DNA from 3 places in the Shewanella sp. SP2S2-4 genome. Region 1 is predicted to be linked to each of the others. Evidence: predicted binding sites of a transcription regulator. Region 1 holds the regulator's gene; each other region holds the start of a gene.
The links. The regulator MetJ, encoded in region 1, represses methionine synthesis genes. The targets are predictions, from matches to a motif close to TAGACGTCTAGACGTCTA.
Positions count from the first base shown of each region.

Region 2: a site for MetJ is predicted at 4,259-4,276, ahead of metH (methionine synthase). Genes of this name have one in related genera too.
Region 3: a site for MetJ is predicted at 7,775-7,792, ahead of metE (5-methyltetrahydropteroyltriglutamate--homocysteine S-methyltransferase). Genes of this name have one in related genera too.

Region 1 covers NZ_JAUOER010000020.1:69,606-79,790, forward strand. The annotation lists gene Q4Q54_RS15490 (HlyD family secretion protein) at 1-262, opposite strand, end outside; gene slyA (transcriptional regulator SlyA) at 271-744, opposite strand; gene Q4Q54_RS15500 (methyl-accepting chemotaxis protein) at 966-2,867, shown strand; gene metF (methylenetetrahydrofolate reductase) at 2,924-3,811, opposite strand; gene Q4Q54_RS15510 (bifunctional aspartate kinase/homoserine dehydrogenase II) at 4,029-6,422, opposite strand; gene metB (cystathionine gamma-synthase) at 6,434-7,597, opposite strand; gene metJ (met regulon transcriptional regulator MetJ) at 7,810-8,124, shown strand; gene Q4Q54_RS15525 (sulfite exporter TauE/SafE family protein) at 8,206-8,949, shown strand; gene nrfD (NrfD/PsrC family molybdoenzyme membrane anchor subunit) at 9,055-10,002, opposite strand; gene Q4Q54_RS15535 (4Fe-4S dicluster domain-containing protein) at 10,005-10,185, opposite strand, start outside.
Region 2 covers NZ_JAUOER010000006.1:14,561-24,745, forward strand. The annotation lists gene cobT (nicotinate-nucleotide--dimethylbenzimidazole phosphoribosyltransferase) at 1-662, opposite strand, end outside; gene Q4Q54_RS06705 (FecCD family ABC transporter permease) at 828-1,985, opposite strand; gene Q4Q54_RS06710 (ABC transporter ATP-binding protein) at 1,954-2,847, opposite strand; cobalamin riboswitch at 2,947-3,113, opposite strand; gene Q4Q54_RS06715 (histidine phosphatase family protein) at 3,317-4,048, opposite strand; gene metH (methionine synthase) at 4,528-8,262, shown strand; gene Q4Q54_RS06725 (hypothetical protein) at 9,120-9,551, opposite strand; gene Q4Q54_RS06730 (AAA family ATPase) at 9,583-10,185, opposite strand, start outside.
Region 3 covers NZ_JAUOER010000001.1:324,936-335,120, forward strand. The annotation lists gene Q4Q54_RS01450 (DUF3069 domain-containing protein) at 1-357, opposite strand, end outside; gene Q4Q54_RS01455 (phosphatase PAP2 family protein) at 394-918, opposite strand; gene Q4Q54_RS01460 (tetratricopeptide repeat-containing diguanylate cyclase) at 1,074-2,996, shown strand; gene Q4Q54_RS01465 (substrate-binding periplasmic protein) at 2,993-3,790, opposite strand; gene queG (tRNA epoxyqueuosine(34) reductase QueG) at 3,966-5,168, shown strand; gene metE (5-methyltetrahydropteroyltriglutamate--homocysteine S-methyltransferase) at 5,394-7,664, opposite strand; gene Q4Q54_RS01480 (LysR family transcriptional regulator) at 7,865-8,770, shown strand; gene Q4Q54_RS01485 (HDOD domain-containing protein) at 8,872-9,600, opposite strand.

The DNA.
Region 1 (10,185 bases):
TAGCTTGAGATACCGCTAACTTATAGGGCGCGGGATCGACTTGAAACAGCAAATCGCCCTTGGCAACCGCTTGGTTGTTCGTCACGGCTATGGTCTGAATTTTGCCGCTGATCTGCGGCGTGACTTTAGTCACCACACGCGTCGCCATAGCTTGCGGCGTCAATGGCATCATAGTGTCGGCAAGCATAAAATAGCCAAAAACCATCACAAAGCCGAACATGGCAAATTTTACTAAACGGGCAAACTGTTGATCCGGTGTCATCTTCTTTCTCACAAAATGGTTGCTGTTGCCTTGGCCAATTTGGCGCTGGCGTTGTCACTAATCAGGCTAATAATGCGTTCAAATTCGCTGAGCTCGCTGGCACTGATCCCAGCTAATAACTCACGGCGGACTTGAATTATCCGCGCTTCCATTTGCTTTAATACATCCAATCCCGCAGGCGTTAGCGTCACAATCCTTGCGCGCTTATCTTTGTCGCAGCAATGACGCTCGACTAAACCTTGCTCTTCTAATTGCCCTAAGGTGCGCATTAACGAAGCCAATTCAATTTCTAAGGCATCGGCCAACACTTTTTGGCTCACGCTGTCGCCTAAACGCAGTAATTTCCACAATGCCGTCCAACGGGGATGAGTTAATCCCAAAGGCGCCAGCTCGACATCGGCCACGGTGCGCCACAGTCGATGCAGACGGCCTAAATGCTCCGCCAGTGATAACTCTTTCAATCGCTCTAATTCTTTTTGCATCTTGCTCACCCACTTAGTTAGCGTGCTAAGCATTATACTTAGTTAGCAGGCTAAGTAAATGTGCTCATATAAAAAATTTTCTGTGTCCTATGGCGCAAAAATGTCGCATAGGGAAACAAATAATCCAAAAGGCTGGCGCCATCTCAAATATAGTCAGCCGTATCTCTATAATATTAAAAAGATAAATCAGACTGATGAAGTGAACTGGGAGGTTGGCTTTGGTGAATTTAAAAATTAGTACGAGGATTGTGGTTGGGATATGTCTATTACTGTTGGCCATGATGAGCTTTATCATGCTGCTAGTCCTGTCGGAATTCAGCAGTCAGGTGAAAGAATCTGAGCAAAGAGAACTGCATAAACTGTACGAAACTGCGGTAGCCAACATAGCCTCATCCGGTAAACTCGCACAAGCAATGGCAACGATAGTTTCACTGACGCCAGAGATCCAAAGTAACTTCGCCGAACGGGATCGCCCTGCACTCAAAGACCGTACTCTGCCGCTGTTTGCCAAGCTTAAGCAAGATTTCGACGTACAACAATTTCAGTTTCATACGCCACCAGCAACCTCTTTTTTACGATTACATCGCCCCGAAAAATTCGGTGATGATCTCACTGCAATTCGTAAAACGATTGTGGAAACCAACACCACAAAACAGCCCTTAAACGGTTTGGAATATGGTGTTGAAGGTTTAGGGATTCGCGGTTTAGTACCCATGGGTTATCAAGGCCAACACACAGGCTCAGTGGAATTTGGTATGTCCTTTGGACAACCTTTCTTCGACATTTTTAAAGATGCTTATCAAGCTGAAATCGCATTATTGTTGCCCAATGGCGCGGATTTTAAAGCATTTGGCGCCACGTTCACGCCCGATATTCAGGCCATAAGTGAACTCAATAGCGTGATGCAAGGCAACGAAGTTATTCGCACTATTAGCTTAGAGGGCAAAACCTTCGCTTTGTATCGCCACGCCATAAAAGATTACTCGGGACAAGTCTTTGGGGTACTGGATATTGCGATGGACAGAAGCCATTCAGAGCAAGTCATGGCGGATATTCGCCTCAAGTTGATCCTCATCGGTTTCGCTGCAATGTTAATCGGCACAGCCATTGCTTGGTTTATTGCTAAGGGCATTACCCGCCCGATAGCAGAAACAACCCAAGCCATGAATGACATCGCCGAAGGTGAAGGCGATTTAACCCGTCGAATTACCATAACGAGTAAAGATGAAATCGCCGAGTTAGCGCAGGCATTTAACCGTTTTGTGGAGAAAATCCACCACACAGTAACTCAAGTGTCTGATGCCACGAGTTTACTCGCAACCTCTGCTGAAGAAATGTCGAGCATTACGCGGGAAACCCAGAAGATGGCGAGTCGTCAACACCTCGAAACAGATCAAGTTGCCACCGCAATGAATGAAATGGCCGCAACGGTACAAGAAGTTGCCCATAACGCAACCGATGCGGCCGATGCCGCCAATCATGCCAATGACTCAACCGAACAAGGCAAATTAGTTGTACAAAAAGTGGTAACCACTATCGCAATATTAGCCGAGGAAATAGCCACAGCAGCAAGTGCAATCAATGAATTAGAGCGTAATACCGCTGAAATCGATTCTGTACTTGTAGTTATCCGTAATATTGCCGACCAAACTAATTTACTCGCACTCAATGCGGCAATTGAAGCCGCAAGGGCGGGAGAACAAGGTCGAGGGTTTGCAGTCGTTGCCGATGAAGTACGCACTCTGGCGAGTCGCACTCAAGCATCTACGGCAGAAATTCAGCAGATGATCGAAGCGCTTCAGCATAAAGCTAAGTCTACAGTCAATGCGATGGAAACCAGCACCCGCACCACCCAAAGCTGTGTATCCCAAGTTCACCAAGCGGGTGAAGCACTCGAAGCCATTACCCATGCGGTTTCCACCATTAGCCAGATGAATATCCAGATCGCCAGCGCTGCAAATGAGCAATGTGCGGTTTCAGCTGAGATTAATAAGAATGTTAATAACATCAATGACATTGCAACTAATGCGACAGATAGTGCGGTACAAACTGCACGGGCTGGAGATGAGCTTGCCCAACTCGCAGTCCGTTTAACAACTTTATTAGCTCAATTTAGAATTTAAACAAAACAAAACGCCGCATTCTCTGCGGCGTTTTTATTAGCTTATTTTATAAAGTTTTACTTAGGACGCACGCCTAACGTATGGCAAATCGCGTAGGTCAATTCGGCGCGGTTTAGGGTGTAAAAGTGGAAATCCTTCACGCCTTCACGTGACAACACCTTAACCATATCAATCGCTACGTTTGCACCCACTAATTGGCGTGTACCGGCATCGTTTTCTAAACCATCGAATTGCTTATGCAGCCAGTTAGGTAGCGACACATTGGTCATGCCCGCGAAACGTTTTAACTGGGTAAAGTTGGTCACAGGTAAAATGCCTGGCACGATTTCAACGTCGATACCGGCGGCAACGCAGCGGTCACGAAAACGCAGGTAAGATTCCACATCGAAGAAAAACTGGGTAATGGCACGGCTAGCGCCCGCATCAATCTTACGCTTAAGGTTGATCAAATCCGCCTGTGCATTGCTCGCATCGGGATGCACTTCTGGATAGGCCGCAACGGAAATATCAAAGTCAGCCACTGAGCGCAGTAAACGCACTAAATCCGCCGCAAAACGGGTTGGCTTAGGGCTGCCTGCGGGTAAATCACCCCGTAGCGCCACTATGTCACGAATGCCCGACTTCCAGTAATGCTTAGCCAGTTCTAACAGCTCTTCATCACTGGCATCCACTAAGGTTAAGTGCGGCGCGGCAACAAGGTCGGTTTCCTGTTGAATACGTTCAATCACGCCGTGGGTACGGTCGCGCACACCTGAGTTAGCGCCATAGGTCACAGACACAAACTTAGGATTCAGCGGCTCTAAACGACGGATAGAGTTCCACAGGATCTGTTCCATTTCGGGGGTCGATGGCGGAAAAAACTCAAAAGAAACATTAATATCGCCATTAAGCTCAGACAAGCTCTGGTTCAGCGATTGTGAATGTTGTGCGTGATGAAAAGCCATGTGTATTTCCTCAACCGCCCTTGGCGCTACTCTTTGCTAGTATGAATTCGTTCAAATGGACGTTTGGACGTCTATATGTCCATATACTAGAGAAACTGAGATGTAAGTCAAGCCAAAAAATGTCCATAAACCGCATTTAATCTCGGTTAATTCGATAGATTTATTCTAGCCAATAAAAAAGGACTCGAATGAGTCCTTTAAGCTGCTGAATTTCAGTCTACTCTTGCAAGAGATCGCGACAGATCTGCGTTAGATCCGACTGCACCGCCGCCGCTGTCACTTCGCGTCCGGCGCCCGGTCCACGGATGATCAACGGATTGCCTTGATAGAAAACGCTGCGGATCACAAACACGTTATCGCCTGGAGTCAAATTAGCGTAGGGATGATGGGCATCAATCCACTGCAAACCGACTTCGGCTTTAAGCTCTGAGCCGCTGTTATCTAAGGATGCCACGTATCTGAGCACCTTATTTTGCTCCGCCGCTGCGCCATATTGTTGCAGCAGATCGGCATCTAACTCGGCAATGCGGGCGAGAAACTGATCTAAGGGAATATCGGCCAAGTCGGCTGGCACTAATGAGCGTAATTCAATATCTTCAAGCTCGATTTCAAGGCCAATTTCACGGGCCAAAATGAGCAGTTTACGCTGCATGTCACGACCAGACAGATCGTCACGGGGATCGGGCTCAGTAATCCCTAAGCCCCTGGCTTCAATCACTAATTCAGAGAAAGGCTTGCTGGTATCGTATTTTTCAAATAACCAACACAAGGTGCCAGAGAAAATCCCGCCCACGGCTTCAACGCTATCACCGCTGTTACGCAGATCATTTAACGCATGTTGGATAGGCAAACCTGCGCCACAGCTGGCGTTATAACGCCAAAATAAACGACGATTACCCAGTTGCTGCTTTAACTCACGGTAGAAAGGCAGTGGACCCGAGCCCGCGAGTTTATTCGCGCTCACCACATGGATGCCGCGCTCAAATAGCTCTGGATATTGCAGCGTCAAACTGGCGCTGGCACTGATATCTAAGGCCACCAGCTCATCGCAGTTAACCCGTTCTAATTGCTCGAACAAGTGCTCGTACTGCCAAGGCGTAGCCTCGGTATTAAACTCAGTCTGCCACGCGGCAAGATTAATGCCTGTGGATTTAATCAAGGCTTTACTCGAACTGACTAAACCGACTAACTCAACACTGGCTTCGAGTTCATGATCCAGTGATGGCGACACCGACTTAAACAAATCGACCCAAGCCTCACCTATGTTGCCCACGCCGAGCAGTAAGACACCAATGCGTTTACGCGGCCCAGCGCAGCGACGGTGGACCTTTTGGGTTAACAAATTCACCTGCGACTGAGGCACCAGCGTCACTAAACTTAAGTCACCACTAAACAAAGGTTTAGCATCACGACTTAATAAACGAGCAAAACTGCGTCGATAATGTTCTGCATCGGCACTGACTAACGCCACTAGGCCGAGATCTGTGTTGATCTGTTGTTCGCTGATCCCTAATGCTTCTGCCTCGGCATCGAGTAATCTTTGTACTTGTTTTTGATTTTCAGCGGTATAGGCAAGCTCAACCCTTTGATGGGCAGACGTCCAATGTGCCAATGGCGTTAAACCCGCGGCAATCAACGAATCTAATAGGCTTGTTAATTCGCCCGTAAGCTTAAAGCCGAACAGCACGACTGCATTGAGGTTCGTCACCACAGGCGCGCTCGCCGACGAACTGTGGGGCGCAATCAAGGTAAAGTCGGTGTGTGATGCATAACTTGAGCGCACCGCTAAACTCACTTCGGTATTAAACAAAGGCTGCAAAGTACGCGAATGCAATACCGGCGAGCCTAAACGCGCTAAGCGGTCGGCTTCGGCAAGTGACATGCTTTTCAGTAATTTTGCATCGTTGATCTTATTAGGATCGGCGTTGAACACCCCTTCCACATCGGTCCAAATGGTCACGCGCTCGATGTCGGCAAGGCTGGCAATCAAGCTAGCACTAAAATCGGAACCATTACGACCAAGTAATAAAGTATCGCCGCGCTCGTTAGCGCAGATAAAGCCTGTGATCACCAGTCGTTCATTTGGATGGGCGGCCAACAGCGCTTGTACTTTAGCGCGGGATTCCTGCACCCGAATTTGTGGCACGGCGGCTTCATCGGCCACTAAAATTGAACAGGCATCCACGTGGCTTGCCGCCACACCAGATTCGCGCAGCAGCGCCGCCATTAAACGTGCCGACCAACGCTCGCCAAAGCTCACCACATGGTTAACTTGATATTCGTTACGTTCGTCGAGGGACAATAAACTGATGAGTTGCGCCTGATCTGTCGCCAAACGCTCACGCAGATCGCGGGCTTGTTCGTTCGACAATAACTGCTCTACCAACCCCTGTTGATAGCTGGTCAGCACTTGTAATTCTTCTTGCCACAACTGACCCGCGTCGCGCAGCTCTAATAATTTATACAGGAAATTCGTGCTCTTACCCGCCGCAGAGACCACCACAAGGTCATCACTATGACCGTGGGTTAACAGGATATGGGCGACTCGACGATAACAATCGGCATCCGCTAAACTGGAGCCACCAAATTTATGTAAGTGACAACGTGCCATCTATTATTCCTCTACTGACAAGCCGCAACGGCGGCTAATCCTGCTTGAATATCTGCAACTAAATCGGCGGCATCTTCAATACCCACCGATAAACGCAATAGGGTGTCTTTAATGCCTGCCTCAAAACGCGCCTGCGGCTCCATGGCTCTGTGGGTCATAGTTGCGGGCACGGCCACTAAACTTTCGACGCCACCTAAACTTTCCGCCACGCTAAATAAGCTGAGTGCACCTAAAAAGGCCACCACTTCGGCCTCGCCGCCCTTGAGCTCAAAACTCAGCATAGCGCCAAAGCCTTTTTGTTGCTTGGCTGCAATGGTGTGACCAGGGTGATCCGCAAGACCAGGGTAATAAACTTTGCTCACCACAGGGCTTTGCGTCAATACCTCAACAATGCGCTGGGCATTGGCTTGATGTTCACGAATTCGCACCGCTAAGGTGCGTAGGCCGCGCAGGGTTAAGTAACTATCAAATGCCGACCCCGTTAAGCCTAACGTGTTCGACCACCAATGTAAGCTTTCGCCAATTTGTGCATCTTTGGCAACCACAGCGCCGCCAACCACATCGCTGTGACCATTGATATATTTAGTGGTGGAGTGGATAACGATATCCGCGCCTAACAATAGGGGTTGTTGCAATATCGGCGATAAAAAGGTGTTATCAACCACCACCAGCGCGCCGACCTCATGGCTAGCCTTGGCAATGGCTTCGATATCCACCACACGCAATAGCGGGTTCGATGGGGTTTCGAGCCACACCATCTTAGGATTTTGCGCGATAGCGACGGCTAACGCTTGGCTGTCGGTTTGATCGACCACAATCAGCTTAAACTGGCCTTTCTTCGCCAAATTAGTAAATAAACGGTAAGAACCGCCGTAGCAATCGTGGGGCACAACCAATAGGTCATCGGGGCCGAGCAAAGTAGTCACTAAGGTGATGGCCGCCATGCCAGTGCAGGTCACTATGCCAGTGGCGCCCTTTTCTAATTGCGCTAATGCTTCGCCTAAAATGCAGCGCGTTGGGTTGCCTGAACGACTGTAATCGAATTCGCGAGGATTTTTATGACCATCGAAGGCGTAATTAGTCGACAAATAAATCGGTGGCACAACTGCGCCATATTGAGTATCGCTTTCGATACCCTGACGCACTGCCAGTGTGGCTAATTGACGCTCTGCCATGGGTGGACTCCTAAATTCGGTAGACTGATAGAGATGTCTGGACGTCTAAATGTACCTAAGCACAACGCCATCGTCAATAGGCGTGAAGACGTTTAGACGTCTAAACATAAAGAAATCTGTTTGCAATCACAAAGAAATAGTAGCAATAATTTGACTGTTGTTTGTAAGGGTTTAAAATCTGCCCCGAATTTAGCGTTATAACAGGTGAGTCAATGACTGAATGGAATGGGGAATACATCAGCCCCTATGCTGAACATGGCAAGAAGAATGAACAAGTAAAAAAAATTACTGTGTCTATTCCGCTCAAAGTGCTTAAGGTCCTTACGGACGAACGAACTCGTCGTCAGGTCAATAATTTGCGTCACGCCACCAACAGCGAGCTGTTGTGTGAGGCATTTTTGCACGCCTACACTGGCCAGCCATTGCCTAACGATGAAGATCTGTCAAAAGATAGCCCAGACAGCATTCCCGCCGAAGCCAAGTTGCTGATGGACGAGATGGGGATCGAGTGGGAAGACATGGAATAGCGACTTGTCGCTGGCAAAGTTACATCACAGTGCTCATCAATAGGGATCGTTAACGATCCCTTTTTGTTTATATGGAATCCTATGTTTTCTATGATAGATCCACAGACTCTCGCCCTGGCCTCACTGATTGTGTTTCTTGGCGCCTTAACCCAGAGCCTGATTGGGTTTGGCCTAGCGGTTGTCGCCAGTCCTTTGCTTTATATCGTCGATCCGCAGCTCGTACCTGCGCCTGTTATTGCTATGGGTTTCTCCATCGCCCTGCTGACCTTAGTGCGTGAGCGTGGTCATTTAGAATTCAATGGCTTGCAATATGCACTCCTAGGTCGCGTGCCCGGTGGTTTTATCGGCGCGAGTCTGTTGCTGTTTGCGCCTCAGCCCATACTCGGGTTATCCATCGCCGCCATTGTGGCTGTCGCGGTTATCCTCAGCCTGTATAAATTCAGCCTGCCAGTGAATAAGAAAACCCTCTTTGGGGCGGGCGTCGTCTCGGGGATTTTCGGTAATATTGCCGCTATTGGTGGCCCGCCGATGGCGATTCTATTATCAGGCAAAGATGCCTCGCAGTTTCGCGCCGCCCTGTCGGCCTTCTTCATTTTTAGCTCCACCATAGCTATGGTCATTCTGGCGATCACTGGCTTATTAGAATTGAAGCACCTGTGGCTGTCCTTAATGTTGCTGCCTTCAGTGCTTTTAGGGTATTTAGTCGCGGGGCGATTAGTGGGCCGTGTCGATAAAGATAAAACTAAAATGGCGACCTTAGTCCTGTGCAGCATCAGCGCCTTAGTGCTAACGGTGAAATCGGTTATCGAGTTATTGCCCCAATAAGCGCTCTGCTTGTACTGGCAAATCATCTGAAAATTCAAACAATAAAAAGCACTGACATTGCCAGTGCTTTTTCTTTATCTATCAATATCTAAAGCCAGCTTACACTCAGCTTAAATAGCTTTGCCCTGCGTACACAATAAAGTGTCTTAAGGCGAGTACGCCCGTTAAGCTCGCACAAGCCACCATGATCATCGCGCCCTTAGTATGGCGAGTCGCGGCTGGTAGCAACATGAACAGCAATGGAATACCAAAACCTATACCGACGACGCCTATCCAGAACACGCTTGCCCATAGCCCAGAAGTTAACGATGCTAAGGCCGCAGACGCCGCGCCGCCCTTGAAGTACAAGGCGCAGAACAACATGAACAGGAACAGGATTTCAATTGCCATCACAGGCAACTCTAAACCGTGCATCTTGACTAAAGTTTTATCGTGGCTGTCAGTCTTAAACAGCAAGAGTGCCAGTACCGCGTTTGCCGCAGCGCCCGCCGATAAACCCGACACTAAAAACAGCGCAGGCAGTACCGCAGTGTTGAGCATAGGGTAAGCATTCATCGCCGAAATTAAGAAGCCAGTGTAAGCCCCTACGCCAATGGCGAGGACAAACAACAATACTTCAATCAGCTTTCGAAATGGCATAAGTAACTTAGCGATAGGTGTTAGGAAACCCAAACCCCATTTTGGTAAGTCATCCCGCAGCACAATAATGGCGTAGGCAAAGGCTAAGGGAGAATACGCCAGCAGCGCCAGCACCCCAATGGCCATCACAGACTGGAAGTTATAGTGAATTAAGATCAGCCAGAAGTGGAATGGTTTGGTTAAATCAAACACTAAGCAGGCTAAACCTAAGCTAATCGCCACAGGTCCAATAATGGCGGCCGCCTTAAGAATGCTACTTTCGGCTCCGGCGCTGAGTTCCTTATTCGCCCAGCGTAAACCAATGCCAATCAATAAACTGCCCGCGGATAACCCCGCCATAAACAGGTAAACGGCGATGACCCAGTGCCAAGTGACAGGATCATATTGCGCCATGTCGCCCCAAGTATTGTTCATAATCAAATCCCCCCTCTTTTGGTAGGAACGCGATATACCCTAGGTTTAGTGCCCAAATGGGTTTTATCTTGGTATGTGATTTTAGTGTTGAGCATGATGGCCACGTCACTCTGCGGATCATTAGCATCGCCAAACACTAAGGCATCGGTTGGACACTCTGTCACACACGCTGGCTCTTCGCCC
Region 2 (10,185 bases), on a different contig from region 1:
TCTAAGGTTTCACTATTAATGCCAGTGCCTCGGCCGACACAATCAATCACATCAAGCTGCATGATCGCCGCCATAATGGCTGCCGCAGCCGAGGTATTGCCTATGCCCATTTCGCCAAAGGCGACTAAGTTACAACCTGCTTGATGGTGACGTTCAATCAAATCGCGCGCCATCGCAAAGCCTTTATCGACGGTTTCCAGCGCCATCGCGGGCTCTAAATGAATCGCCCCTGTGCCCGCGCCAAGACGCTGATCGATAATGCCTTCAACCCCTTCGACTGGCGTTAAAATACCGCAATCGATCACTTCGAGCGTAAAGCCCACCTGCCGACAAAAAACGTTAATCGCCGCGCCGCCATGGGCAAAGTTTTGCACCATTTGGCGCGTCACTTCGCTAGGGGCAATCGACACGCCTTCTGCGGCAATACCATGATCACCCGCAAACACTAACATGGTTGGCTGGACTATTTTGAGCACAGTATTTTGTGGCTGATCCGTTTGTTGTGAATCAGTCGCTTGCACGCGGGCAATCTGTAAGGCTAAGGATTCGAGCTGACCTAAGGCGCCGGGCGGCTTAGTCTTAAGATCAATTTTCTGCTGGATCAATGGATCCTGCGTTTTACTCACAGGGCTGATTTGAAAAGACACGGCTGACTGAGACATCCACACTCCACTTATTATCTTAAATAACCACAACGCATCCTGCGTCTATGACTAACATGTCCAATTTTGCATTTCCAATCGCGGGGCAGATATCAACAAAAATGCTGATTATCTCGCCAGTCTGCGCTTGCTAGATGACTCTAGGATTACGTTCTGACTAAGTGCTTACGCCATGACTCTGCGTTTACGCAAAATCAGCAAAAAGAACATGCTACCTATGGCCGCTGTGATAATGCCCACAGGCAACTCTTGATTGCCCAACAAACAGCGCGCCAGCACATCAATCCACACCATAAATAATCCGCCCACCAGCGCCGTTAATAGAATCGGCTGACGACCGGGAAACAGCATGCGCACTGTGTGGGGGATCATCAAACCGACAAAGCCAATCCCGCCGCAGGTGGCGACCAAAATCGCGGTAATCAAGGAGCAGAGCAGCAACATATTGAGTCGCAACTTAGGCACATTCACCCCTAAGGTATGCGCCGTTTCATCCCCCGCTTGCAACGCCATGATCTGCCGTTTCATGCCTAAAATAATGAACAAACTCGCGCCAATCACCAGTGTCGGCAGCACTAATAAGGACCAACTGGCCTTGGCAAAACTGCCTAAACTCCAAAACAAAACAGAAGCCGTCGCCTGCGGACTGGCGAAATACAGCAGCAGACTCGTTAGCGCGCCGAACATAAAGGAGGTCGCCACGCCTGAGAGCAACATGCGCTCCACTTGGCTATTGAGCCCAAGGCCAGACAAGGCCAGCACTATCAGTACCGACAAACTGGCGCCAATAAAAGCGCCGAAGGGCAAGCTAAACCAAAGCAAACCCGACAAGGCGCCCGAGCCACTAAAAATCCCCGAGTTCGCCGCCATGCCCGCATTTTCAAAAAATCCAGAGCCCGTGAATAACGTCAACATCACCACGGCGCCAAAGGACGCGCCAGAGCTAATGCCAAACAGATAAGGGTCGGCCAGCGGATTGCGGGTCACGGTTTGCAGCACACTACCCGCCAAGGACAAACCCGCACCCGCCACAAAGGCCAGCAAAATACGCGGCAGTCTGAGCTCCATCACGATGCGCTCCGTCATGCCATTGGCTTGAGTGAGGCTGGCCATTTTATTGATAAACACTTGGATAACATCCATAAAGCTGATGTTCGCCGCGCCAAAACTCGTGGCGGCAATGGGGGTTATCAAAGTGATTATGCCTAATGCGACCAGCATCAGTTGTTGTCTCGTCAAAGGTGTCACGATACGCCCCAAATGTGAGATGAAATGCTGTTTACTCCCTGAATCATCCGCCCTCGCCTCGCTCAGCCAAAGCATCAGCCATGTTGTGCGTCGAATCATGGTAGCCATAGAAGTAGCTGATTAAGGGCTTTTTATGTTGTGGATGGGTCGACACCTGAGCGCACACGCCGAACACATCGCCAATTCGCGCCTCGGTTAATACCTCTGTTGGTGTGCCCAAAGCGCTGACTTCACCGTTATGGATCAACAACAAACTGTCGCACAGAGCGCTGGCTAAATTAAGATCGTGAATAGAGGCAATCACGCTGATGCCAAGGCTACGCACTAATTCGAGGATTTGGATTTGATAACGCACATCGAGGTGATTGGTAGGCTCGTCGAGGATCAGCAGTTGCGGCTGCTGCACTATGGCACGGGCGATCAAGGCACGCTGCTTTTCACCGCCGGATAAGTGCTCGTACTGTTGATGCATCTTATGACTCAGGCCGACTTTCTCTAATGCCTTGGCGATGCGTTCGCCATCACAACTCGAATTGGTATCGAACATGCCCTTATGCGGCGTTAAGCCCATGCTGACCAATTGCTCTGTGGTTAGGTCAAAATAGTGCGGCGTGTCTTGTTGCACTACAGCGACACGGCAAGCAAACGCCTTGGGTGATAAACGCTCTATATCTTGATCAAACAGGGTAATTTTGCCCTGAGTCGGGCGAACAAACCGATACAAACAGCGTAGCAAGCTAGACTTACCCGCACCGTTAGGGCCAATCAAACCCAACATCTGCCCCGTTGGCAGCGCAAAGTTAATATTGGAAAGAATGGTTTTGCCATCGATGCACCAGCTTAACTGGCTGACATCGAGCGCGACCGTCTGGCTCGCTGACGGGCGAGTGTCGCTGTCATTCAAAGCATGGCTCGTTTGGATGGCAGAGAGTTTCACCAAAGTGGTGCTCCTAGCGAGTCCAAACCTGAATTAAAAAAGGTTGTGCACATTGTCATCGGCTCCCTCGAGTCACCCGCTCGAGAACTAAGGCTGCACGCAGCGATAACAGAAATAGGCAGGTCTCCTGACTCGTCACTTTTTGTATTGAAAACAATATAAAAAGTCACTCACAGTTGCGGGCACAGTTCGGGCTGACTGACAAGCAGCTCCCCGATTCCCTATTATGTTGAGATTGATTTCAAGCCTTTGCAGCGTGTCTCGGCAATAGTTGCCACAGAACACCCTCGCACCACTCAAAACTCCCAACACCTATTTCTGTGACGTCATCCGATACACTGCCACCAGCCTTGCAAGACCGTGTGCGTCGGGGACGTCAGGAAAAAGCATTATCCTATATTTACCTTAATAGGCAATCGACAATCACGCTGGTAAGACAAGAAAAATCTTCACCTTAGGGCAACGCGGATCACTCGCAGCGCCCGCTCGGCCAATCTAAACGCCAGTAACAAACGCCGTGCTCATCCTGCAGCACAGTAATGCTCACCACGGCCGCCACGGGTAAATCGAGTTGACTGTAAAATCCCACTGCCCGTTCAACCCCAAGGGCGCGCGCCATTAGGTGACGGATCACCCCGCCGTGGGTCACGACCCATACCTTGGCAGCCAGCTCCCCCGTACTCAAGCCCTTACCCACGCTAGCGCCCGTAACCTGCTCGGCGTTATCTGAGTCGATAATCAACCGTTTAAACTCGGCGGCGAGTATCTGGTCAATTGCGCCATTCACCCGCGACTCGAAGCTTGCCATAGTTTCCCCATTGGGCGGCGGTGTTTGCCAAGGGTTTTGCCAATAGGCCGCTAAACGTTCGCCCTCTTGCTGATACAGCTCATCGAGTCGACAACCGTCCCAATCGCCAAAATCAATTTCCTGTAAACCCGACAAAAACTGCGCCTGCAATGGCCTTGACTCTGATACCAACGCCGCCGTCGAATGCAGCTCGGCGGCAAAGGCTTGGGCAAATTCGCCGCAGCGGCGTGAAGTCGAACTGTAAATCGCGCTACAGGTACTTGCCTGCGCCTCAACCGCTGCCGACATTTGCTGCCAACCCTGTTCGCTTAAAGGCACATCCACACGGCCGCGTAAAATGGCGCCGCCTTCACACTCGCCGTGGCGTAACAATAACAATCGAACTTGTTTCATCGTATTCCTATGTCTATCACTCGTGGCACATTTTGTTGAAAGCCCACATTAGACCCGTCGTCCTATATACTCAATTACGCCTTAGCCCAACAACTAGCTCTACAACTAGCCCTAAAAAACGAGCCGTTAAACTGGGTGAAAAGTGCTGATAGGACTCAATTGTCGTCAGTCAATTTTGACCTTGCCCTGACAATCATAAGTCGCGTATTATGGACGTCTATACGTTTAAATGTCCAAAACTAAACTCTAACAATGAATAACTAAAACGAGTAGTCAAATATCGACCGAGCAGAATGGAATGCACTTAGCCTAACTAAGTTAGTGATCTAAGTTCGCTAAATAAGTTAGCTAATTTAGATCACTCACTAAGGTCGATAACGAGAGCCGATATCTGGACTGCACAACACGCTTTACCCTGCACTTAGCATAACAAGGGTCGATGCTTGGACTTAACTTAGCTGTATTTAAGGTAATTATTTATGACGATACCCTCTACCAAAGCCGGCCAGATATTGGCAGACATTCGTAAACAGCTTGCTGAGCGCATTCTAATCTTAGACGGTGCCATGGGCACTATGATCCAAGACCACAAGCTCGAAGAAGAGGATTATCGCGGCGAACGCTTTAAAGATTGGCACACTGACGTCAAAGGCAACAACGATTTATTGGTATTGTCGCAACCCCACATCATCAAAAAAATTCACACCGACTACTTAAACGCCGGTGCCGACATCATTGAAACCAACACCTTTAATGCTACGACTATCGCCATGGCCGACTATGACATGCAGTCGTTGTCCGCCGAAATTAACTTAGCCGGTGCCCGTCTTGCCCGTGAAGCCTGTGATGAAGTGTTTGCTGCCACAGGCATTCCACGTTACGTCGCTGGTGTGTTAGGCCCCACTAACCGTACGTGTTCGATCAGCCCCGATGTGAACGACCCTGGCTATCGCAATGTCAGCTTCGATGAGTTAGTGAGCGCTTACCGAGAATCCACTAAGGCGCTGATTGAAGGCGGCGCGGATATCATTATGGTCGAGACCATATTTGATACCTTAAACGCCAAGGCCGCACTGTTTGCGATTGAATCGGTATTTGATGACTTATTTGGTCAGCATTCTAAAGACAGATTACCGATCATGATTTCGGGCACCATTACCGATGCCTCAGGCCGCACCCTTACCGGCCAAACCACCGAAGCTTTTTATAATTCCCTGCGCCATATCAAGCCGTTATCTATCGGTCTTAACTGTGCACTCGGGCCAAAAGAGCTGCGCCCGTACGTCGAAGAATTATCCCGTATAGCCGAATGTTATGTGTCGGCGCATCCGAACGCGGGCCTGCCGAACGAGTTTGGCGGCTATGATGAAACCCCAGAGGACATGGCGAACGTGATTGAAGATTGGGCGCGCGAAGGCATGCTCAATATTATCGGTGGTTGCTGTGGTAGTACGCCTGAACATATCCGCGTTATTCGCGAAGCGGTCGACAGACATAACCCGCGCGTCTTGCCCAATATCCCCGTAGCCTGCCGCTTAGCCGGTTTGGAACCACTGACTATCGATGCCCAATCCTTGTTCGTTAACGTGGGTGAGCGCACCAACGTCACAGGTTCGGCCAAATTTTTAAAGCTGATCAAAGACGGTAAGTTTGAGCAAGCGCTCGATGTGGCCCGCGAGCAAGTCGAAAGCGGCGCGCAGATCATCGACATCAACATGGACGAAGGCATGCTCGATGGCGCCGAGATCATGCACAAGTTTTTAAACTTGATTGCCTCAGAGCCCGACATCAGCCGCGTGCCGATTATGATCGACTCCTCTAAGTGGGAAGTGATCGAAGCTGGCCTCAAATGCATTCAAGGCAAGGGCATAGTTAACTCGATTTCCCTTAAAGAAGGCGAAGCCAAGTTTATTGAGCAAGCAACACTGGTGAAACGCTACGGCGCGGCGGCCATTATCATGGCGTTCGATGAGCAAGGTCAGGCCGATACTAAGGCACGTAAAATCGAAATCTGTACCCGCGCCTATCGGGTTCTGGTCGATAAGGTCGGCTTTCCGCCAGAAGACATCATCTTCGACCCGAACATTTTTGCCATCGCCACGGGTATCGATGAACACGACAACTATGCCGTCGATTTTATTGATGCCATTAAAGCGATTAAAGCCACCCTGCCCCACGCAATGATTTCGGGCGGCGTATCGAATGTGTCGTTCTCGTTCCGCGGTAATAACCCAGTGCGCGAAGCGATTCACGCCGTATTCCTGTACCATGCCATCAAAGTCGGCATGGACATGGGCATTGTCAACGCGGGCCAGTTAGCCATTTACGACGATATCGATCCTGAGCTTAAAGTACGGGTCGAAAACGTGGTGCTTAACTTGCCCTGCCCAGTCGAAGGCTCAAGCAATACCGAGCAGTTACTTGAAATCGCGGAGAAATTCCGCGGTGATGGCGCACAGGTGGGTAAAAAAGAAGATTTAGAATGGCGCAGCTGGCCGGTGAGCCAACGCTTATCCCATGCGCTAGTGAAAGGCATTACCGAATTTATCGATGAAGATACCGAAGCGGCGCGCCAAGAAGCGAAACGTCCACTGGATGTGATTGAAGGCGCCTTGATGGACGGCATGAACGTGGTCGGTGACTTGTTCGGCTCGGGCAAGATGTTCCTGCCGCAGGTGGTGAAATCGGCGCGGGTGATGAAAAAAGCCGTGGCTTACTTAAACCCCTATATCGAGCTGGAAAAGGTCGAAGGCCAATCTAACGGCAAGATTTTGATGGTGACGGTAAAAGGCGACGTGCATGATATCGGCAAAAATATTGTCGGCGTGGTGCTCGCCTGTAACGGTTTTGAGGTATTCGATTTAGGTGTGATGGTGTCGGTGGAGCGAATTCTCGACGCAGTGAAAGAACACAATATCGATATCATCGGCATGTCGGGCCTTATCACGCCGAGTCTGGATGAGATGGTGCATAATGTGAAAACTTTCCACCGCGAAGGCTTAACCATTCCGGCGATTATCGGCGGCGCCACTTGCTCGAAAATCCACACAGCGGTAAAAATTGCGCCCCATTATCCCCATGGCGCCATTTACATCGCCGATGCGTCCCGCGCCGTGCCTATGGTGAGTAAACTCATCAACAACGAGACTCGCCAAGCGACCATAGACGAAACCTATGCCGAATACGACGACATGCGCACCAAGCGTTTGTCCCAAGCCAAGCGCAAAGAGATAGTGTCACTCGAAGCGGCCCGTGATAACCGCTGCCAACACGATTGGGCCAACTACACCCCATTCACGCCAAACGTGCTCGGGCGCCAAGTATTTGATAATTATCCGTTAGAAGATTTAGTTGAGCGTATCGACTGGACACCGTTTTTCCGCTCGTGGGAATTGCACGGGCATTACCCCGAAATCCTCACCGATAAAGTGGTCGGTGAAGAAGCGCAAAAGCTGTTCGCCGATGGTCAGACCATGCTCAAGCAAATCATCGAAGAAAAGTGGCTCACGGCGAAAGCGGTTATTGGCTTATTCCCTGCCAATACCGTCAATTACGACGACATTGAGCTGTATACCGATGAGTCGCGCACCACAGTTGAAATGACCACACATCACCTGCGGATGCAGCTTGAGCGTGTCGGCAACGATAACTTCTGTCTATCTGACTTTGTTGCACCAAAAGACTCTGGCGTCGCCGATTACATGGGCGGCTTTGCGGTAACCACAGGCCACGGCATAGACGAACATGTGGCGCGTTTTGAAGCCAACCACGACGACTACAACGCCATCATGCTCAAATGCTTAGCCGACCGTTTGGCCGAAGCCTTTGCCGAGCGGATGCACGAACGGGTACGTAAAGAGTTTTGGGGTTATGCGGCCGACGAGCAGTTAAGCAACGAAGCCTTAATCCGCGAGAAATACAAAGGCATACGCCCCGCACCCGGTTACCCAGCTTGCCCAGATCACACAGAAAAAGGCTTGTTATGGGACTTGCTCAAGCCCGATGAAACTATCGACTTGAACATCACCGAAAGCTACGCCATGTTCCCCACAGCGGCAGTATCGGGCTGGTATTTCGCCCACCCGAAATCGCGCTACTTTGGCGTGAGTAACATAGGCCGCGATCAAGTGGAAGATTATGCCAAGCGTAAAGGGATGAGCATTGCGGAAACGGAGAAGTGGCTGGCGCCAGTGTTGGATTATGATCCCGAGTGATTGGGATCTGCAATCACCCGCAGGGCTTAAACTTTCAAACTTCGTTTGAATTAAGCGTTAAAGTCGTGGGGCTTCACCCCACACCCGACCAAGGAGGACTGCTCGTCCTATCCTCCTTGGATTCTCCAAGACGCCCCTAGCGAAGTTACATGCATTAGTGACTGGCTTCGTGCTTATTCGAAAATCGCTAACGCTTCCGATGGGGCGTCCCTTCCCCCCGAAAGCTACGCAGACGTCCTGTCTGCGTCACGCTATTTTCTTCAACGCTCTTCAGCAACTTCGCAGGGGATCGGTGAACTTCTGTGGCATTAGAGTTAACTTTTCGCATTGAAAGAGTTATGCCAACTACACACGCCTTATTGTCCTCAACTTACCAATTTATATAGTAGACTCGAGCTTATCATTGATACTTTTATAAACTAAATATAAGTGTATCAACTCAACCAAAGCTAAATTAACTATTACGACAGTGAAATATTGAAGATGACACATAGCCCATAAGTTAAATAAAAAGAAAACTTCTATAAGTCGAAATTTAGACCATTTAAAGTAATTTGACGGATAATCTTTACCTATAAGCATAGGTAACAGTTTCAAATTAAAAGTGACTGCAATAGCAATATACACACAGAGCATGCTAAGTAACGAAAATAATAACTTGAAGCTAAAAATATTCATCTGCATAAAAATCGATTCAGACTTAAATTCAACCAAAAAATCAACAGCAAGGCCGATAACAAGTGTCAAAGCAAGCACTATGCTCATACCCAAAAAACTAATTTTTTTCATAAAAAACTCTTAAATCATCCCTAAAATAAATCAATAAACACAGTCAGCGAAACGTCTTGAAAGTGAAGTTAATCAAATAAATTCAATCTCTTATACTTTTTCACAAGTATATTAAAAACAAAGAACAAGGTCAGAAACATGAGTGTTTTTACAAAGATATCGATAAAACGTAATGGACTCATCCCGCCAGCTAATAACACATCGAAAACAGGCAGTGATGGCAGCACAACAAATGTAAAAAATGAAGTACCTAACACAGAGTAAATAAAATACCTTGGATACCCAACTCGATTAATAATCAAAGCACATGCTAAAGAAAATATGATCATCAGTGGAAGATGTATCCAAAAGCAAAATACAACCATCCCCAAGTTTTCACTTAATGCTTTTACATTGAAAGATAACAGTAAATCCCACCACCATTTGCTATCGACAGACAACCCACTTCCATGCATAAATATCGACACAGCTATGCCGAAGATAATCACTAAAAACTTCAATTTACCTCCAATTTAAAATTCCGGTAAGATGTCAATCCAAAAAAAAGTCTTTCATATCATTGACCCAATTAGGGACTTTACGATGTACATCTAATTCGCAGTATTTTTTTGCGAATTTAACCTTCATTCCAATCTGATCGAAAAATTCATCTAGAGAAGCTAATTCAGAGATTCTAAAGTCAAATGCAATTCCAGAAACAAGTTCATTTTCAAAGCCAATGCAACTATCAACAACATTTTCAAGAAGCCCTTTGTGACCTGTAGAGCAGTAATATTCCAACACTTCTTTAAATATTTCTGAATTTAAAACATTTTCAATTTCTGTAGGTGGAAAATGGGAATTATCAGATGCTTTTAAAAGCTCAACAGCTTTGCTCACACTGTTTATTTGCATTCTCCTCAATCTAAGATTCTTCATCGAATCTTTTGAAGAATAACCCTCGAATTTTTTATCTGTATCAAGAAGAAAGTAAACTTTACCATTAATATCGCTTCGTTCATCCTCTAGTGCCAAATATATATATTCATAAACTTTCTTAACATACTTACTTCCCCCAACAGAAAGAATGTTAAAACCTTCACCTTCCAAGAAGTGATTTAAATATATTTTATCTGAAGCGCCTTCACAGATAAT
Region 3 (10,185 bases), on a different contig from region 1:
TTTGAGCGACTCATCGGCTAAACGGGTGAAGATACCGTTATATTCTTGCTCTTGGATTTCACCATCGGTATCGGCCTGCTCAGAAATCTCTTGGGCAACACGGCTCAACTGCAACCAAGCATTCGCAATATAAAAACCGTGGAATGCGGCTTGCTCCATAAGATTACGCGCGCTAGCAGGCAAAGATGCCCAAGCTTGGCTAAATTTGCCCTCTCTGTCTTCCAACAGTTCAGCGCACAGGCTTTGATATGCAGCCAATAATCCATCCGGAAGTTTTGCCATTGGCAGCACTTTATTCGCAACATTGTAAGAAATCTGCTCGGCAGTTTCACGGTAAACAGCTGATAATTCACTCATAAAAAATCTCGATTAACATTCATTCAAAAAATAGACTTAAAACTGGCCACTCACATATAAACCATAAACGCCGTTACCCGCTATTGGTGTGACAGTAATACCTTCATAGGGCTGAGTAAAATACCAACCCGCTAGCGCACCAATTGCAGCACCCGCTAACACATCTTCTAGGTAATGTTGGTCGCTCGCCACTCGGGTATAGCCAACATACGATGCAGCGACATAGGCGGGTAAACCATATTGCCAGCCATAACGCTGCTGAATAAACGTCGCCGCCATAAAGCTATCTGAAGTATGACCCGATGGGAACGAATCGTCGCCACTACCGTCGGGTCTGTCTTTGCTCACACCATATTTTAGGCCTTCAACAATTAATCGACTCGATACTGCCGCCTGAATTAACTGCCAACTGCCGTCGTAACCGTCTTCATAGAATAATGTCGCGCCCATTGCCGTTGCGGGGAGCAATAGATGCAATACATCGCCCGAGGTTTCTAAATCTGAGCCCGCCCAGCTCGCGCCGCTCATCATGAGTAGGGCAGCACAAAGTAATTTTTTCAAGGGTGATTCCTTTTTAGGATGATTTCCAAGGCGAAGTTTATACCTTGATAGCTAGCTGAATGCAAAATTGCTATGCATCTATATTCAAAATGAACAAACAAGTTATGCTAAGCTCACTATTAGCTATTGATTTCAATGCGAACAGGAAACCTTTTTTGCTACGTCCACTTATATCTTTATCACTTACCTTTTGGCTGCTTCTACTGCCGCTCAGTCAGGCTATGGCAGAAGAAAAAACTCAGGTTGATAAGATATTTGAAAGATTTGAGAGCGGTGAACCCATGACCCGCGAAGCGCTCACGAGTAATCTAACGCTATTGAGCAAGCTGATTGCAACCGATGATATCCCCCGCAATGAAAAGCTGCAGCTACTTAAATGCTGGAATCAAAGTGCCGAAACGGATACTGACATAGCACTAGCTGTTAAAAATACGAGTCAAACACTGACCAATATTCCGCCGACCGCCTATCCGCATTTCATCACCGACCTCATGCTTTGTCATTCTTGGTTTTTGCAGTTAAATGGTGATGTAGATAGCGCGATGGAAGGTTATAACCTCAGCGTTAAGCGTGCCTATGAGCATGAAGATCTTAAACTAATTGCCGACTCACGTAGCCTTCGCGGCGCCCTGTATTCCTATATTGGCGATTTTTCTGCCGCATTAGACGACCTCATAACAGCGCAAGATCTCTACGAGTCACTGAATTTAACCGGCTGGGCTAACATCAATCTTGCCGATATGGCCACCAGCTTTAGACGTTATGGCGATCCCCAAAGTGCGATCCGTTATTACACTAAACTCAAAGCAGTTTATTTAAAGAACAATAACCAAGAACAGGCAATGAATGTCACCTCAGAGATAGGCCTTGCCTTAGATGAACTGGGTGAACATCAACAGGCCATAGATAACTTCTTGCTAAGCTACCAATACTTTAAGGAACATCAGCTGGAAAAAGTGGCCGCCACTATGGCGACGGATATTGCCTTTAGCTTAATCAAACTCCATCGTCTTAATGAAGCGGAAAAATATTTAACTGAAGCCGCTGCTGTGATTAACGAAAAAGATCATGCCGCTTATAGCTTTATGAAGCTCTTTATGGGCAATATCAAGTTTCAGCAAGCACGTTATAAAGAAGCGCTTACCGAACTCGAACAAGGGGAAAAAGCCTTTCGAACCCTGCAAAATGATCGGGGACTCACTCAACTATTACAGCTAAAAAGTGACGTCTATGCGGCCATGAATAATTTACCTGCGGCCTATGGCGCATTGCAGGAATTTGTAGCCCTCACCAAAAAGATCGACGACAACTCCTTCTCCCATCAAACCACAGAATTAAAAGTGAAGTTTGATACCACTAGGATTGAATCTGAAAATCAGCGCTTGATTGAAAACCAAAACCTTAAAGAACAAGAACTCGCGCTACTCGAGAAGAATAAATCATTACAACACATTATTTTATTATTGACGGGCTTTATCCTGACAATAGTGTCGATATTTGCGTATAAACAAGTACAGAGAAATCGCCAGCTGCAGGTCATTGCCCTTACGGATTACCTCACCAAACTCCCTAATCGTCGGCATATTTATGCCCAAGCCGCGCAGTATTTTCAGCAAGCCTTAAAACAACAAAGCCCTTTTTCGGTGATTATCTTTGATGCGGACCACTTCAAGAAAATTAACGATAACTTCGGCCATGAACTGGGCGATCGCGCCTTACTGACGATCGCAAGCGCAGGTAAAGCCCTAACGGGTAATAAAGATCTTATTGGCCGTATCGGTGGTGAAGAGTTTTTAATTCTCTTACCCAACACGGATGCTGAACGTGCTTGTGAACTTGCCCATCAGTTGCAAGCTCATATTAGCCGCCTAGGCGCAGAGGATTTACCCACTGAACTCAAATTGACCGTTAGCGCAGGAGTCGCAACCTTAGCGCCGCAACCAAATACTGAAAATACTTATCAAGACAGAGACTTTGCCAGCCTACTGAAACGTGCCGACGATGCCCTTTATGAGGCTAAAAATGCGGGAAGGAATTGTGTTAAAGCTGCCAAAAATGAGGCTACGTGCGAGAATTAAACGCTTTTATGCCAAAACACTTGATGCTGTAAGGGCGGTGGCAAAGCGCCAAACCATGTCTGATATAAACGACTAAACTCCCCTGAGTCTTTCATTTTCTCAAGCTCTGTTTGCCAACTCGTGACCGTAGCCGCCGACGTCCCTTTAGAAAAGGCTAAATAGAGATTAATCTCAGATACGACATACACTTGGCGTATATCTGCCTCACTTGCGCCCACTTCTTCAAGTATCTGCTTAACCGCAAGATCCGCTTGGCACCAGAAACGAATTCGAGAGAACAGTAATTGCTTAGCCGATTGCTGCGGAAAACTCGCCACCAGCAAGTTATCCACACCGGCTTGTTGTAACAGCTGCGCCCCAGCAGATTCTCGATAAACCCCCACAATATCTTTAGATTGAAGTTCGGCAAGTTGATCGAGTGCAATGGGATCTGCCGCCCTCGCATACAAAGCAATTTTGCTGGTTGCAATCGGGCCGATAAAATCGAAATGATCTTCACGCTCGTCATTAATAGACGTCGCAAAAAGTAAGACATTCGCCGAAGTATTGGCAATCGAATACGCCCGTGCCCAAGGTAACACATCAATTTTTTCACTCTGGCCCAGTCTCGATTGCAAGATATTGACTAAGTCCACCGCAAAACCTTGGGGAACGCCATCTTGCTCGTAACTCATTGGAGGCCAAGCTTCGGTCACCAATTTCAACTTATCAGGTACCGCAAAAACAAGATTAGGCATCAGGCCTAATAAGCTCATCGCAAGAAAACACGCCCTAAGGGGAAACGCACTCAGCATACGGATACCAAACGGGAAACATTAAACCTAATCATAGACTCAATCCCTGCTGCAAATAAACATATGCCCAAAGAAAATAGCCTCTCATTCATGCTCACTGAGTAAACTCGTCCGTAACAAGTGAAAACTTGCTATCATATTGCCACCTAGCCAAGAGCCTCACTGCAATGAATCCATGTCGACTTTAGCCAATCAAATCCCCAACCAATCCTATGCCAGCACGCTGTCGCGGCTCGCGTTGCAAATAAAAACGTGGGGAAAAGCACTCGGATTTGCACAAGTTGGCATTTGCGATACAGATTTAACGGCCGAAGAAGCCAAACTCCAAGCATGGCTAGACAAAGGGTTTCATGGCGAAATGGCGTATATGGCCACCCACGGGATGATGCGCGCTCGCCCGCAAGAATTGCATCCGGGCACAGTGCGAGTGATATCCGTACGGATGGACTATTTACCACCCGAAGCAGGCTTTGCCACAAATCTCACCGATCCCAACTTAGGTTATATCTCCCGTTATGCGGGTGGCCGCGACTATCACAAGTTGATCCGCGCTCGGCTTAAAAAACTGGGAGATCAAATCAGTGCAGAGTTAGTTGCGCTCGGTTTCGATGCCGCCGATTTCCGTCCCTTCGTCGACTCAGCGCCAGTACTCGAGCGCCCATTAGCCGAAAAAGCCGGTATAGGTTGGACAGGTAAACACTCACTCATACTCAACCATGAGGCGGGTAGTTGGTTCTTTTTAGGTGAGCTACTGATCAATTTGCCTCTGCCTGTGGATATTCCAATCCAAGAAGGCTGTAACAGTTGCGTCGCCTGCATCACCTCCTGCCCAACAGGTGCAATCGTAGAACCTTATGTGGTCGATGGCAGACGCTGTATTTCCTATCTCACCATCGAGCTGCAAGGCGCTATTCCTGAAGAATTTAGGCCACTTATGGGCAATCGCATCTATGGCTGCGATGATTGTCAGCTCGTGTGCCCCATCAATCGCCAAGCGCCACTCACAGCCGAAACCGACTTCCATATTCGTCCCCAGTTAAAACAGCCCGACCTTCTCAGCCTTTTTGCTTGGAGCGAGGCCGAATTTCTAAAGCAAACCGAAGGCAGCGCCATTCGCCGAATTGGTCATAAACGCTGGCTACGTAATATCGCAGTCGCGCTGGGTAACGCCCCCGCAAGCCCAAGCATTATTGCCGCACTTAACGCCCGCAATGACAGTGACGATATCGATGAGATAGTGCGTGAACATATCGAATGGGCGCTCAATGCTCAGCAATCGCGCCTTGCCGACACCGCCGCAACTGAACAACAAAAAGCACGCCGCAAGACTGAACGCATGGTGCGTATCATCAAAAAAGGCTTACCACGAGATGCTTAACATCTAACAAGGTTATCAATAGCTTACTACTGGTTAATTAGCCTAAACTAAGAATCGTTATTCGCTCTGTACGTCTATTGAACCTTGATATTAAACATTGCCAATAGACAGTGGCGCTTCCCTTATTCGCAGCGAATAAAAGACACCGGAGGCATAAACATCCGGTGTCTTTTTACTGAGTAAGCTCAATAAGTTCAGTTAAAAACTCTCACTCGAGCAGTGATATTAGCCAAGACGACGACGCAGTACGCGGGTTGCATCAACCATGTTTTTCAATGCAGGTTCGACTTCATCCCAAGTTCGGGTTTTTAGGCCACAATCTGGGTTGACCCATAATTGACGCACGGGGACTTTCTGCGCGGCTTTCTCGATTAACTGCACCATGGCCTCCACACTTGGAATGTTTGGTGAGTGGATGTCATACACACCGGGGCCGATTTCATTGGGATATTCAAAATCTTCAAAGGCGTTGAGTAACTCCATCCGCGAACGCGACGTCTCGATTGTGATCACATCTGCATCCATGGCAGCAATCGCGGCAATCGTGTCGTTAAACTCGCTGTAACACATGTGGGTGTGGATTTGAGTCTCATCAGTCACGCCAGCAGCGCTGAGTTTAAAGGCATTCACCGCCCAATCTAAATAGGTTTGCCACTTACTTTGTTTCAATGGCAAACCTTCACGGAAGGCAGGTTCATCAATTTGAATAATGCCAATCCCCGCATTTTGTAAATCGACCACTTCATCACGAATCGCCAGCGCCAGTTGTGTCGCAATCGCATCGCGGCTGATATCTTCACGGGCGAATGACCAATGCAGAATTGTCACAGGCCCCGTCAACATGCCTTTTACGGGCTTGTCGGTAAGACTCTGGGCAAACTCAGCCCACTCGACTGTCATAGCTTTTGGACGACTCACATCGCCGTAAATCAAGGGTGGCTTAACACAACGTGAGCCATAACTTTGTACCCAGCCATTTTTACTAAAACCAACGCCAGCTAACTGCTCGCCAAAGTATTCCACCATGTCGTTACGTTCGGCTTCACCGTGCACGAGTACGTCGATACCCAGTTTTAGTTGGCGTTCGATAGTATCGCGGGTCACTTGCTGTAACTGCTCAGTATACTGAGCATCACTTATCTCGCCCTTACGCCAGCGGCTGCGTAATCCTCGAATAGCGGGTGTTTGCGGGAACGAACCTATGGTCGTAGTGGGTAACAGGGGTAAACGGTATTTTTGCTGCTGCACGCTTTGGCGTACGCTGAAATCACTGACACGCTCGTAATCCGCAGTGGTTAATGCCGCAACACGCTCAATCACTTGCTTATCCGCAGCCTGTGCTTTGGCTTGACGACGAGCGATACAAAAAGCACTGATTTTTTGTGCTTCATCCGAATTAGGCGCCAACAATAATTGGCGAATTTTGCTCAATTCCAACAGTTTCTGCTTAGCAAAGGCTAACTGCTTACGCAGCACAGGTAATAGTTTGACTTCAACATCTAAATCGACTGGGCTGTGCAGCAATGAACATGATGTGCCAATCCACAGACGATCGCCTAAATCACGCGCCACAGCGCCAATACGCTCGGCAATCAAATCGATATCCGCCGCCCACACGTTACGGCCATTAACCACACCCGCCGACAAAATTTGCTCACTGCGCAACGCATTTGCAAACACAACCAGTTGTTCTGGCGCCGTAACTAAATCCAAGTGCAAACCAGCAACAGGCAAGGCAGATACGAGGGCTTGATGATGCGCAATACCGCCATAATAACTCGCTAAGAGAACCTTAACGTTAGCAGTGCTTAATGCTTGATAAGTCTTAGTCATCGCCGCTTGCCAATGCAGGTCTAATTCTAATGCCAGCACAGGCTCATCTAACTGTACCCATTCCACACCTTGGGCGGCGAAACGCGCCAGAATATCAGCATAAGCCGTTAATAAATTCGGTAATAAACTTAACTTATCGAACTCTTGGCCGACGGTTTTAGCAAGGTATAAGTAACTGACTGGACCGAGTAGAACAGGTTTGGCTTTATAGCCTAGCGCTTGCGCTTCGCTGACTTCATCAAAAAACTGCTCGTAAGCAATCGAAAACTCTTGGTTTTGCGTCAGCTCTGGCACCAAATAATGATAATTAGTATTGAAATACTTGGTCATTTCAGAGGCTGGCGCATCTTGGCCTGTCGGCGCTCTGCCGCGGGCAACACGGAATAAGGTATCGAGATCGATAGCGCCTTCGCCGCGGTGGCGATCAGGGATGGCATTCAAGGTCGCACTCAGGGTTAATACTTGATCGTAAAAGGCAAAATCCCCCACGGGTACTTGCTCGATGCCCGCTGCGGTTTGCCACTGCCAATGGGTACGGCGCAGTTCACTCGCTACTTCACATAATTCGGCTTGAGTACTCTCACCACGCCAGTATTTTTCTAAAGCAAATTTCAATTCACGTCGACGCCCGATACGGGGAAACCCAAGACTATTTAATTGCATACCCTATCTTCCTTTATTTGAGATAAGCCAAATTCGGCACTTGCACCCACCAGATTGTGTTCTCTTGGCACTTTTCAGCATTTCCGCCTTGATAAATAACAATGGGCGTCTGGACGTCTAGACGTTTATTGTGTTAGTCTCTATTCCAGCAACCGAATTGATTTCAAGCACAACATGAGCGAATTTCACCTGGAGTGAACATGATCGAACTAAGACATCTGCGAACCTTAATGGCCCTGAAGGAAAGTGGCAGTTTGGCGGGCGCAGCCAAAAAACGTTTTGTCACTCAATCCGCACTCTCCCACCAAATTAAGGAGTTGGAGCAAAGGATTAACTCGCCTATTTTTGTGCGTAAGAGTAAGCCGCTGTCATTCACCCAAGAAGGTGCACGCCTGCTTCATCTCGCGGAAGAGATTTTGCCTAAGGTGTTAGAAACCGAGACAGATCTTAAGAATGGCCTTGAAACCGAAACCAATCAGTTGCGGGTAGGCATTGAGTGCCACAGCTGTTTTCGCTGGTTAATGCCTGTGATGGAGCAATTTAGACAAGACTATCCCCAAGCCGAGTTAGACTTGTCGAGCCGTCACTTGTTCGACTCACTCAATGCCTTGGAAATGGGTGAACTGGATATAGTGCTGACCTCAGATCCTGTGCCTGGGCATTCACTTGCTTATCAGCATTTGTTTGATTTTGAAGTAAAGTTAGTAGTTGCTAAGGATCATCCTTTAGCGAAAGAAGCCTATGTCACCCCTAAGCAATTAGCACACTTGCCTATTATCAGTTATCCCGTACCACTGACGCGTTTAGACATCTATCGCCACTTTTTAGAGCCCGCAGGCATAGAAGCGGGTGAGCAGAAAACCTGTGATTTAACCATGATGTTACTGCAACGCATCGCCTGTAAAGACGGTATAGCCGCGCTGCCAAATTGGTCGATAAATGAAGGGCATGGCCTAAGCCTTACCACAGTGAAGCTCGGGCAAGAAGGCTTGAAACGCCCTTTGTTTGGCGCCTATCGCCGCCATAGCGCCAACTCAGCCTTGATCCAAAATTGGTTACAACTGGTGGCGAGTGAAGGTTTATCCCGCCAGCAGAAGACAAATTAACACAGGTGAAACCTAACAAAAAAGCCTGCGAATGCAGGCTTTTTTTATTGAATTAAATAGTTATTTTATTCGTTCAAACCGTTATTTGTCGCATCTAAATATTACAGCGGATTCATCAATAGACCACGCATAGACAATACGCGGCGCAGGATTAAACCAGGGGAATTCGAATTACGGGTCTGACGCAAATTATGGGCAATCATAAACTCTTGACGCAAGTCCTGATCGAGATCTAACGCTTCGAATGATTCTATCGTCAATGTCTGCTGTTGATTATCAATCAATGACTTAATTACGCTTAAAGGGAATGATTGTTCGGCATTAGCATTTAAATACGCAAAGGCCGTGAGCGCGATAATTTGGCCGAACACACTGAACAGGGCCAAGGTTTGCACTTCATCAGCATCAACCTCGACGCCTTCCATATCCGCTAAACTGTCCACCGCATCCGTTGCAATATCTTCAGTCAACTTCCAATAACCTTGGACCAACTTTTTATAGGGCTGTGGCAGCTCATCGAGACGCTCTTGCAGATAAAACGTAAAGGCATAGCGATAGATATTCACTTGACCTAAGCGGACTAAAGCTTCTTTCAAGGAGCGAGTCTTAGGGTTAATCACCCCTGATGCCTGTGCGGAATTGCTGCGCATTAGCATGTGCGCCGCCAATGCGGGGTCACTCGAGATGATGTCGATCACGTTACGAATGTCGCCTTCAGCAAGGATCGCTTTTTTGAGTGGAATTAAAATCCCTCGGCGGCCAATCACTTGCTCTTCATTCGCTATAATAGCTCTAACTTGAGTAAAAACCTGTTGCTCAAGATCAGTCATAAGACACTTTGCACCTGTTTATTAACAATAAGATGATTCGGTTACTCTTCACATCATACCCAAAATTTAAAGAATTTCAGTACTAAGTCGCACAATAGCCTAACGAAAAGAATAAAAAATGACTACCTTATATGTAACATCAAATGGTGAAGCAAATAAGGTGCTGGAGGTGGAGATATAATCCCATGTTTTAAAACAATTTTAACATTTCCATTCTTCAAGTCGTCACGAGCCTGTCCGTCTAATAATTTATCTCTATTTCTACAACGAGGGTAAGCGACACCCATTCGCATTTCATTGCAATATGCCTCTCACTTACAATGACCAATTCAACATCAGTGTTGAAGCATAGCATTCCCGCTACATAGTCGACTTTTAGCTCATTACTACTCATCACTCTAGTGCCACAGTTTTCAGCAACAATTGTTCTGTAATGAGCATCATTTAGTATCATGGTCATGAGAATCTTGCCAATATAAGATGACTCAATCAAAGGATACAATTGAGCCTCAAACTGATATCAAAGTGGAAATGTCTTTATTTGGAATTGGCAAACAAACAATCCATTTGAAAAGAAAAATCAAC